Regions from separate parts of the Bacillus sp. AC266 genome, predicted to be linked through region 1. Evidence: riboswitches for the same ligand, from Rfam matches in the RefSeq annotation. Region 1 holds a riboswitch; each other region holds the start of a gene.
The links. A riboswitch is a leader RNA that binds a small molecule or an ion and turns the genes downstream of it on or off. The one in region 1 is predicted to bind S-adenosylmethionine.
Positions count from the first base shown of each region.

Region 2: it holds a riboswitch for S-adenosylmethionine, as region 1 does, so the genes downstream of both, metK (methionine adenosyltransferase) here and AC0IXC_RS03800 (ECF-type riboflavin transporter substrate-binding protein) in region 1, are expected to answer to the same signal.
Region 3: it holds a riboswitch for S-adenosylmethionine, as region 1 does, so the genes downstream of both, AC0IXC_RS00990 (hypothetical protein) here and AC0IXC_RS03800 (ECF-type riboflavin transporter substrate-binding protein) in region 1, are expected to answer to the same signal.

Region 1 is NZ_CEEDEC010000001.1:726,118-729,401, forward strand. Features, by position in the region: gene AC0IXC_RS03790 (macrolide family glycosyltransferase) at 1-329, shown strand, start outside; gene AC0IXC_RS03795 (aspartate/glutamate racemase family protein) at 379-1,062, opposite strand; SAM riboswitch class I at 1,213-1,328, shown strand; gene AC0IXC_RS03800 (ECF-type riboflavin transporter substrate-binding protein) at 1,468-2,016, shown strand; gene AC0IXC_RS03805 (ABC transporter ATP-binding protein) at 2,027-3,284, shown strand, end outside.
Region 2 is NZ_CEEDEC010000002.1:100,655-103,938, reverse strand. Features, by position in the region: gene AC0IXC_RS07995 (hypothetical protein) at 64-243, shown strand; gene AC0IXC_RS07990 (hypothetical protein) at 250-432, shown strand; gene metK (methionine adenosyltransferase) at 548-1,747, opposite strand; SAM riboswitch class I at 1,917-2,038, opposite strand; gene pckA (phosphoenolpyruvate carboxykinase (ATP)) at 2,267-3,284, shown strand, end outside.
Region 3 is NZ_CEEDEC010000001.1:188,019-191,302, reverse strand. Features, by position in the region: gene AC0IXC_RS01005 (hypothetical protein) at 1-158, opposite strand, end outside; gene AC0IXC_RS01000 (NAD(P)H-dependent oxidoreductase) at 155-730, opposite strand; gene AC0IXC_RS00995 (SWIM zinc finger family protein) at 753-1,190, opposite strand; gene AC0IXC_RS00990 (hypothetical protein) at 1,396-1,716, opposite strand; SAM riboswitch class I at 1,755-1,853, opposite strand; gene AC0IXC_RS00985 (hypothetical protein) at 1,976-2,167, shown strand; gene AC0IXC_RS00980 (YwiC-like family protein) at 2,199-2,921, opposite strand; gene AC0IXC_RS00975 (ECF transporter S component) at 3,106-3,284, opposite strand, start outside.

The sequences.
Region 1 (3,284 bases):
CTCAATCAGAAATATTAAGTGAAGCAGATGTTTTTATTACACATGGTGGAATGAATAGTGTGCACGATGCAATCCATTATAATGTCCCATTTGTGATAATACCGCATGATAAAGATCAACCTATGATAGCGCAAAGATTAACTGAGCTTGAGGCAGCACATAGATTATTGAAAGAGCATGTTAATGTGCAAACTTTAAAAAAGGCGGTAACAGACGTTCTTTCAAATAAAAAGTATAAACATGGCATTCAAAAACTGAATGAAAGTTTTTTAGAGTGTGGTGGTTCCAAAAGAGCCATTGCAGTTATTGATGCTCTTTTAAATAAATAGTTCGGATAATATAAAAGCATAGAGGCTCTACCTGTATGCTTTTATATTATTATCCAGCAAATTGTACAGCAGTATTCGCATGTAAATAAGCAGTATCAAAAACAGGAACAGATAGATCATTTTGGGAAATGAGCAAAGGAATTTCCGTACAGCCAAGTAGAATTCCTTCAGCCCCATTATTAATTAATGAATTGGTAATTTGTATTAGTTTTTCTTTTGATGTTTCTGAAATAACTCCTCTACTTAATTCATTTAATATGACGTGATGGATAAAAGTTCTTTCTTCGTCATTTGGGATGATTGTCTCAATGTTATATTTTGCTAGTCGTGATGTATAAAAATCTTCTTCCATTGTTTGTTTCGTTCCTAATAATCCGATCCGTTTTATATTCTGTTCTACCATTTCTTTAGCACTTACATCACCGATATGAAGAAGTGGGATTGATATTGCTTGTTCTACTTCCTCAGCAAATAGATGTACGGTATTAGAACACATTAGTAAACATTCAGCTCCTGAGTTTTCTACCTTTTTTGCTACCGTGACTAATTCATTTTTCACTTCTTCATATTGATGGTTTTGCAATAATGTAGTTACCTCCCCAAAGTCCATGCTATATAAAACAAGCTTCGCATTTTGATCATATTTAGAGAGAGTCAGTGTATTAATGTGTTTATAGTACAACGATGTTGATTCCCAACTTAGTCCGCCAATTAAGCCAATTACTTTCATCATGCATTCCTCCCGTAACAATTTTGAATTTATTATTTCATAATTCCGATAAGAATACAATGATTTAAGTGAACTATTTATCGAAAAATAAAAATAGTAAGAAAAGTATTGAAATTATTTATTGTTAGTGCCATAATACAGATTACAAATACATACTTATCCAGAGAGGTAGAGGGAACGGCCCTTTGAAGCCTCAGCAACCCCTATGTAATTACATAGGAAGGTGCTAATTCCGCAGAGGACACTATGTGTCTTTTGAAAGATAAGGGGATTCTTGTACGTGAAAGAAAATGACCTCTTATTTAAGAGGTCATTTTTTGTTGTATAGAAAGGAAGTGTCGATGCATAATTCATTTTCAAAATAAATATAGAGTATTAAAAGTTGAATAATACGAGAGGGGAATTGTAATGAACAAATTAACGACAAAGCTAGTAGTAGCTATTGGAATTGGAGCAGCTTTATACGGGGTATTAGGGCTTTGGGGATTTTCTATCGCGCCGAATACATTTATTAAACCCGCATTGGCTATTTTAACAGTTTTTGGAGCGTTATTTGGCCCGGTAGCAGGGCTTTTAATAGGACTCATCGGTCATACTGTTACAGATACGATCGCTGGTTGGGGTATTTGGTGGGGATGGGTTATTAGTTCAGGTATTATTGGTTTTGCAATGGGACTCATACAAAAAAGAGTTGGTTTTAGTGTAAAACATGGAACGTATAATAACCGTGATATTTCTTATTTTGCAATTGCAGGGTTAATTGGTATTGTCATAGCAATTATATTTGCTGGAGCATTCGATATTATTGTGATGGGAGAACCGTTTGACAAAATAGTTATACAAGTACTAGGCGCAACAATTGCAGACGTTATCGTATTTTTAGTTCTTGGCTTACCAATCACGATCGGTCTAGCGAAATCAAATAAGAAACATACACATTTAAAAATTGAAAAGTAGGGATGTATACATGCAACCAATTATTTCTTTTGAACAATTTACCTTTCAATATAGGCATACCACGCAGCCTACTTTAAAAGATATTACATTTCAAATATATCCTGGGGAAAAGGTACTTATCGCTGGACGAAGTGGTTCAGGTAAGTCAACATTAGCTCATTGTATAAATGGGCTAATCCCATTTTCTTACGAAGGGATAAGTACCGGTAACATTTTAATAGCTGGAAAGGATCCGAGAAAAGGTAGTGTTTTTGAACAGAGTAAACACGTAGGGACAATATTACAAGATCAAGATTCACAATTTATAGGCCTTACTGTCGAAGAGGATGTAGCATTTGCATTAGAAAACGATTGTGTAAATCAAATAGAAATGAAAAAGATTGTTACGGATTCTTTAAAAAAGGTAAGCATGCAGGACTTTCATACACAAAGTCCGCATGAATTATCAGGAGGTCAAAAACAGACAGTCTCTCTTGCAGGTCTGCTAACGACAAATGCCGATATATTATTATTTGATGAACCGTTAGCTAATTTGGATCCTGCATGTAGTTTGAATACAATAGAACTCATTAAAAATATACATGAGAAATATAATAAAACAATTGTAATTATTGAACATCGAATAGAAGAAATTTTAAACCTTGATTTAGATAAAATTATTTTAATAGATGAGGGAGAAGTTATTGCCGTTGGTTCACCGGATAGTATTTTAAATTCTAATATATTACCAAATATCGGACTAAGAGAACCTATTTATATAGAGGCGCTAAAGAAATTAAATTTTGATAGTAATAATGTTAGGGTATTTCCAATTGAAAATCTTCGTAATGCAGGCGTTCATAGCCTATTAAAGAACTGGATGCATAAGCAAGTTTCATCAAAAAACAAATATATTAAAAAAGCTTTATGCAAGATAGAAAATTTATCATTTACGTACAATAACAAACATACAGCCTTAGAAGATATCAACCTTTCAATAGGAGAGGGAGAAATAGTAGCGTTATTGGGTCATAATGGAGCAGGGAAATCGACATTAGCTCATACTCTTATAGGAATAAATAAAACGAAGAATGGGAGAATAACATTCGATGGAGAAAATATAAATTGTTGGTCTATTCGTAAACGCGGGGAAGTTATTTCTTACGTTATGCAAAACCCAAATCAAATGATTACACAGCCTACTGTTTTAGAAGAGGTTTCATATTCATTAAAATTAAAAAAGGTTTCTAAAGATGAGATTGAGAAAAGAGTCGAAAAATCTTTAAAAA
Region 2 (3,284 bases), on a different contig from region 1:
CTTATATTTTCTACATAGTAGATTTCATTTTAAATTACAAAATAATTTGGAGGTTCACTCACTATGGAACTATACAAAAAATTAACAACAACATTCATCCTCTTATTTGTTGCTTCCATCACTGTCGGCTTTTCCTTAAAAGGCGCGATTCCATACGCTACATTAGTGAGTATTATATTCGCAACGCTATTTTTACTGAGCAGTGCTTTTTGCGCAGGAAAAGCGCGTCAACTGAAAGGCTGACCGTCTATGTTCCGTAAGAAACCAATCCTTTGTAAATCATGTGAAAAGGAAATACAAACGTATGAAAAAGCTTGGATTCATATGCCATTTCCGGCAAGTGGTATGACAAATATGAAGAAGTATATTGAGCTAGACGGGGAAGTTTATTGTAGTTCTTGCATTCAAGTAGTAAATAAAGTGAAACTTTAATCAGTGGGGATTTTGTTCTTCCCCACTGATTATTAGTTAAACCAATCGGGCTTTTACGGGATAAAACCAAATAAAAAAAGCTTTGCGCACACAGCGCAAAGCTTTTTTTCATATATTATAGACCAGCTTGCTCTTTTAAAGTAGCTGCTTTGTCTGTACGTTCCCATGTAAGATCTACATCAGTACGTCCGAAGTGGCCGTAAGCTGCTGTTTGTTTGTAAATTGGGCGACGTAAGTCTAGCATTTTAATAATACCAGCTGGGCGAAGATCGAAGTTGTTACGAACTAGTTCTACTAATACGTCTTCAGATACTTTACCAGTGCCTAATGTATCAACTGAAATTGATACTGGTTGTGCTACGCCAATTGCGTATGCAAGTTGTACTTCTGCTTTGTCAGCAAGACCAGCTGCTACGATGTTTTTCGCAACATAACGAGCTGCATATGCTGCAGAACGGTCAACTTTCGTTGCATCTTTACCAGAGAATGCACCACCGCCATGGCGAGCGTATCCACCGTAAGTATCAACGATGATTTTACGTCCTGTTAAACCAGCATCACCTTGTGGTCCACCAATTACGAAGCGGCCAGTTGGGTTAATGAAGAATTTCGTTTCTCCATCCATTAATTCTGCTGGAACTACAGCTTTAATTACGTGCTCTTTTAAATCGCGATCGATTTCTTCCCACGTAACATCTGGATGATGTTGTGTAGAAATTACAATTGTATCCACACGTACAGGTTTACCATTTTCATCATACTCAACTGTAACTTGCGTTTTTCCATCCGGACGTAAGTATGATAATGTGTCATCTTTACGTACTTCAGTTAAACGACGAGCTAATTTGTGAGCAAGCGAGATTGGAAGTGGCATTAATTCTTGTGTTTCATTACATGCGAAGCCAAACATTAAACCTTGGTCTCCCGCACCAATTGCCTCAATCTCAGCGTCAGTCATTTGACCTTCGCGTGCTTCTAGTGCTTGGTCAACACCCATAGCGATGTCAGCAGATTGCTCATCGATAGATGTTAAAACTGCACAAGTTTCTGCATCGAATCCGTATTTTGCGCGTGTGTAACCAATGCCTTGAATTGTTTCACGAACGATTTTTGGAATATCTACGTAAGTAGAAGTCGTAATTTCCCCCGCTACCAATACTAAACCAGTTGTTACAGTTGTTTCACAAGCTACACGTGCATTTGCGTCCTTTGCTAAGATCGCATCTAAAATTGAATCAGAAATTTGGTCACAAATTTTATCTGGATGTCCTTCAGTTACAGACTCAGATGTGAACAGATGACGTTTTTTTGTCATGTGGTAAACCTCCCTACAGTAATTGTATATATTGTACGGAACTCATCCTTAATTTGCCACAAACTGCGACATACATTTATTCTCCCACACAAGCATACAGAAAAACCTTTCCTACTTAACATAGAGGAAAGGTTTAATTTGCTACTTGCATACTGCTTTTTGCCCTTTGCTCTTATCGTTCGAGACCGTTAGCCTCGCACAGGTTTTAGCACCTATTCACCTGTATTTACCACTACAAATGAGGTTGCTGGGCTTCATCGGGCCTGTCCCTCCGCCAGCTCGGGATAAGAGAGTATCCGTCCCAACCTATACTAAAGAAATGATATTCATTTGTCAATTAATATTCACATTTTCCTGAAAGTTTTTCTCAATACCCATAGAATGAAATATTAATAGGGAAATGATACATTCACACAAACAAAAATAAATAAATAGTATACATTATTTATATAATTGTGTTATACTATTGATGGGGATTACGAGAAATATTTCATTAAATGAAAAGGATGGTATATAAATATGAGTACTGTGAATGTCCAAATTGGTTTACATGAATTATTGAACGGAAGCAATGCACAGATTCAATTAAGTGTTCCGCAATTAGTGGAAAAAGTATTAATGCGAAACGAAGGGAAATTAACTTCTACTGGTGCCGTTTCTGCTTCAACAGGAAAATACACAGGACGTTCTCCTAAGGATAAATTTATTGTGAAGGAAGCATCGGTTGCTGACAAAATTGCTTGGGGAGCCGTGAACCAACCGATCTCTGAAGAACATTTTAATAAATTATATATAAAAGTTTTAGAATACTTAAAAGAAAAAGAAGAGTTATTCATCTTCAAAGGATTTGCTGGCGCTGATCGCAACTATCGCCTACCAATTCAAGTTGTTAACGAATATGCATGGCATAATTTGTTCGTACATCAATTATTTATTCGTCCAAATGAAGAAGAATTAGCAACTCACGAATCAGAGTTCACAATTGTTTCTGCACCAAACTTCAAAGCAGATCCAGCAATTGACGGTACAAATTCTGAAGCATTCATTATGGTTTCATTCGAAAAACGTATCGTACTAATCGGTGGTACAGAATACGCTGGAGAGATGAAAAAATCAATCTTCTCTATTATGAACTTCTTACTACCTGAACAAGACATTCTTTCTATGCACTGCTCTTCAAACGTAGGCGAAGAAGGCGACGTAGCACTATTCTTCGGTTTATCTGGAACAGGCAAAACAACATTATCTGCTGATCCAAACCGTAAATTAATCGGTGACGATGAGCACGGTTGGTCTGATAACGGCGTATTCAATATTGAAGGCGGTTGCTATGCAAAATGTGTAAACCTTTCTCATGAGAAAGAACCACAAATCTTCGATGCAATCAAATTTGGTTCAGTTTTAGAAAACGTTGTCATTGATGGTCAAACACGCATCGCTGACTATAACGATACTACTTTAACAGAAAATACACGTGCTGCATACCCTATGCATGCGATTGACAATATCGTACTGCCAAGTGTTGCAGGACATCCAA
Region 3 (3,284 bases), 540 kb from region 1:
TCACAAATCCCTCTTATTAAATAATCATTTCTTAATTGTATTTGAATTTGTTGAAACGTTTCGCTGTATTTCTTCAATTGGACTAAACAATTAATATACGTACGCAAAAGTTCGTCATCACAATTGCAACACTTTATAATACGATCGATTTCATTCATAATGTACGAGCCGCTTCTTCTATTTGTAACAGCCATTTTTCACGCTTCGTTACTTTACTCGTTTTCACAGATTGAAAAGCAGAACGTTTTATATCGCGAATACCACAAAAACGTAAAACCCCTCTTTTCATCATAATCCAATCCGCTGATCGATATAATAGGGACACGTACCATAACGGTGAGTCTAACGTATTAATAACCCATGCTTTCTTTCCTTTAAATAAGCCTTTCGGTAAGGACCCCTCATATTTATAAGCAAATCCAGCTACAAAAATACGATCGATAAATCCTTTTAAAATAGCAGGCATGCCCCACCACCATATCGGATATATGAAAAGAAGAATATCCGCTTTCTGCACTAATTCTCTATATCGCTTCGTCTCTTCTTCATTTAGTAAATCACGTCTTTTCTTCTCTTCATTAAATACAAGCACTGGATCAAATTGTTCTTTATATAAATCAAGTAGCGTAACAGAATGATTTGTTTCCTCAAGTCCTTTTTGCACATGCTCTAAAATTGCCCCATTAAAGCTTGAAGGATTAGGGTGAGCATATATAATTAGTACGTTCACTACAAAACAACTCCCTCTTTAGTTAAAGTTTCCCCTTCTTTAACATCTTCTCTACAATTTGCACATTTTTCGAACTTTGTAACAAACGATTTAATACTGTTAGTAACTCTTCTTTTTCTAAACCTTTCAATTGCTCTTTAACTGTACTCTCACCAGTACCTTGAATTTCATACACAACTGCCGCCATATGTTTACAATAATTTTCATAAGGACACTCGCAGCTACTTTCTGCAAAATCTTCAAGATCAATAATCACTTCATAATTCCCTGCATTTCCAGTAACGAAAGCAAATACTTTCTTGTCGTGTATTTCAACATCTTCTACATGTCCCTCTTCATAATATTCATATCCTCTATCTATAATGTACTTTGGAATCCATTTCATTATATCTTTTAATAAGTATGCATACATCACAACACCTCTTCCTCTAATTCCCTTTTGACTTCCAAAATCCTGCATGTTATTCTAATAACTGTCAAGTAGCGAGTCTACGTGACAAAACGACTGACACCTATTCGGCGGAGGTGTCTCTTTTCATTTGCAGCCGATATGAAGTGCCTCTTTCAGGCACATTCAATCTTTGACACTACACACTCAACACCATTCCCTTGTATCAGGCTGCTTTAGCAGTCTTTTACTCTACATACTTCAAAAAAAAGAGAGCTCAGCTCCCTTTTCCCGCCTTATAAAATACCCCTTTTTCAGCATAGCGATATTCATCATCAGCTAAAGTAATTTTCCCATCCAGTTTGAGTTCATCTAATAGTCTTGATAAATAAAATTGATGTAACATTTTTTTAGTGAATTTTCCTTCATGATGCGAAACGATATGTTCTTGAATATCTAACAATGATATTGGCTTATCTTGCTCTATCATATATTCATAAACTGTACTACGCAGTTTTACGTATTTTTCGAGTGTCACAGTACTTCGCAACCCCTTTCTTCTTATTATATGTTTTCGTAATCGGTTTTTTTGCAACAAAAAAACCTCTCCGATAAGAAGAAGTTACGTATATCTTCGTCTTATCTCCCAGAACAAATATGTTCTGCTGGAATTAGCACCTGCATCGCGGTTGCTGGGTTTCATCGGGCCAGTCCCTCCACCTCTCTGGATAAGAAAATATTCACTTTAAATTTAACTATACGTAATTTTATTATAATTGTCAAATAAATATAAAAAAATTATATTTTCTTCTTTATTGTTCATACTACAAAAAGATGTACAAAAGGAGGCTACTACTTTGAAAAAGAATGCTCGTGGATACGTACAAGATTCTTTTCATTCCTTACAAGAAGCGAAACATTGTTTAGAAGATGCATTACAGACTGTTGAAGAAGATTTTAATCGCGCACGTATTGAACAATCCCTTTACGCTGTAGAGCAAGCTCTTCAACGTTGCGATTACACCGTTCACATTTTAGAACAAGAATGAAAACTTCCCATCAAAAGATGGGAAGTTTGTTTCAAATGGCATACTTCATCATTATTACCGTTATTATTAAAAAATATACAGAATTAACAATTTCTAAAATCCCTACTTTTAATATAGAAATCTTTTTGCCATACAACATAATGGCCCGAATTACACTTGGTACAAATATGAGTGAACACCATGGATTTATAGCAAATACAATTACCGTTAATACAATATGGTATCCCCAAGATATAAAACGATACTTCGGATTATTTTTTTCACGAATCATCGTTTTCACATAAAACGTACTTCCTAAAAAATATAGAAATGAAATAAGCGTAATGAATAATGCTGTTTTATCTATTAATTTCATGGAGAAATAATAACTGATTAAACCACCTATACAAAACACTATAATCGCACAAACATCATTTAGTAATGCTCGTTCATTTTTTTGACGAGCGTAATACATATTTACAATAAACAATGGAATCATTAATACTGCGAATAAAAGAATTCGCCATTCATATAATAAAGAAATCATCCCAAATACAAATGCAATGATAAAATAAACAATTGCAGCGTGTAGAAATTCTTTTTTTCGTCTTTGCCTTATGTACATGAGAAATGGATACGTAGCTAGATAGATAAAGAACCAGGCTAAAAACAATGGGATATGATAAAAAGTAGGTTTACCAAGTAATACACTTAATAGAAATGGTATGACAAGCATCGCCCATGCTCCATGTTGCTTCGGAATAACTAACTTCATTAACTATACACCTCCCTCTTGAAAATAGTTCTCACCTACTATTATACAAATAAATTCATATAATAACGGACATATATTGAATCTATTTTTTGACAATAAAAAATGCTCCTTACAATATGTAAGAAGCATGAAAGAGGCAAACGAATATGTAAGTCGCGACCCTACCTTATATGAGTATGCTTTTCTATGTCACGTTATGCTCATCTAATATACCGTATTTCTTTTTAAATCTTGTGAGGATCGTAATCCATGACGTACTAAATAGCAGAAGGAAAATAACATTCGATATCGCGTGACTCAGATCAAAGTAAAAACTTGCGACATAGTAAGCAATAACTGTTTCCCACGTTGCTTCTTGTATAA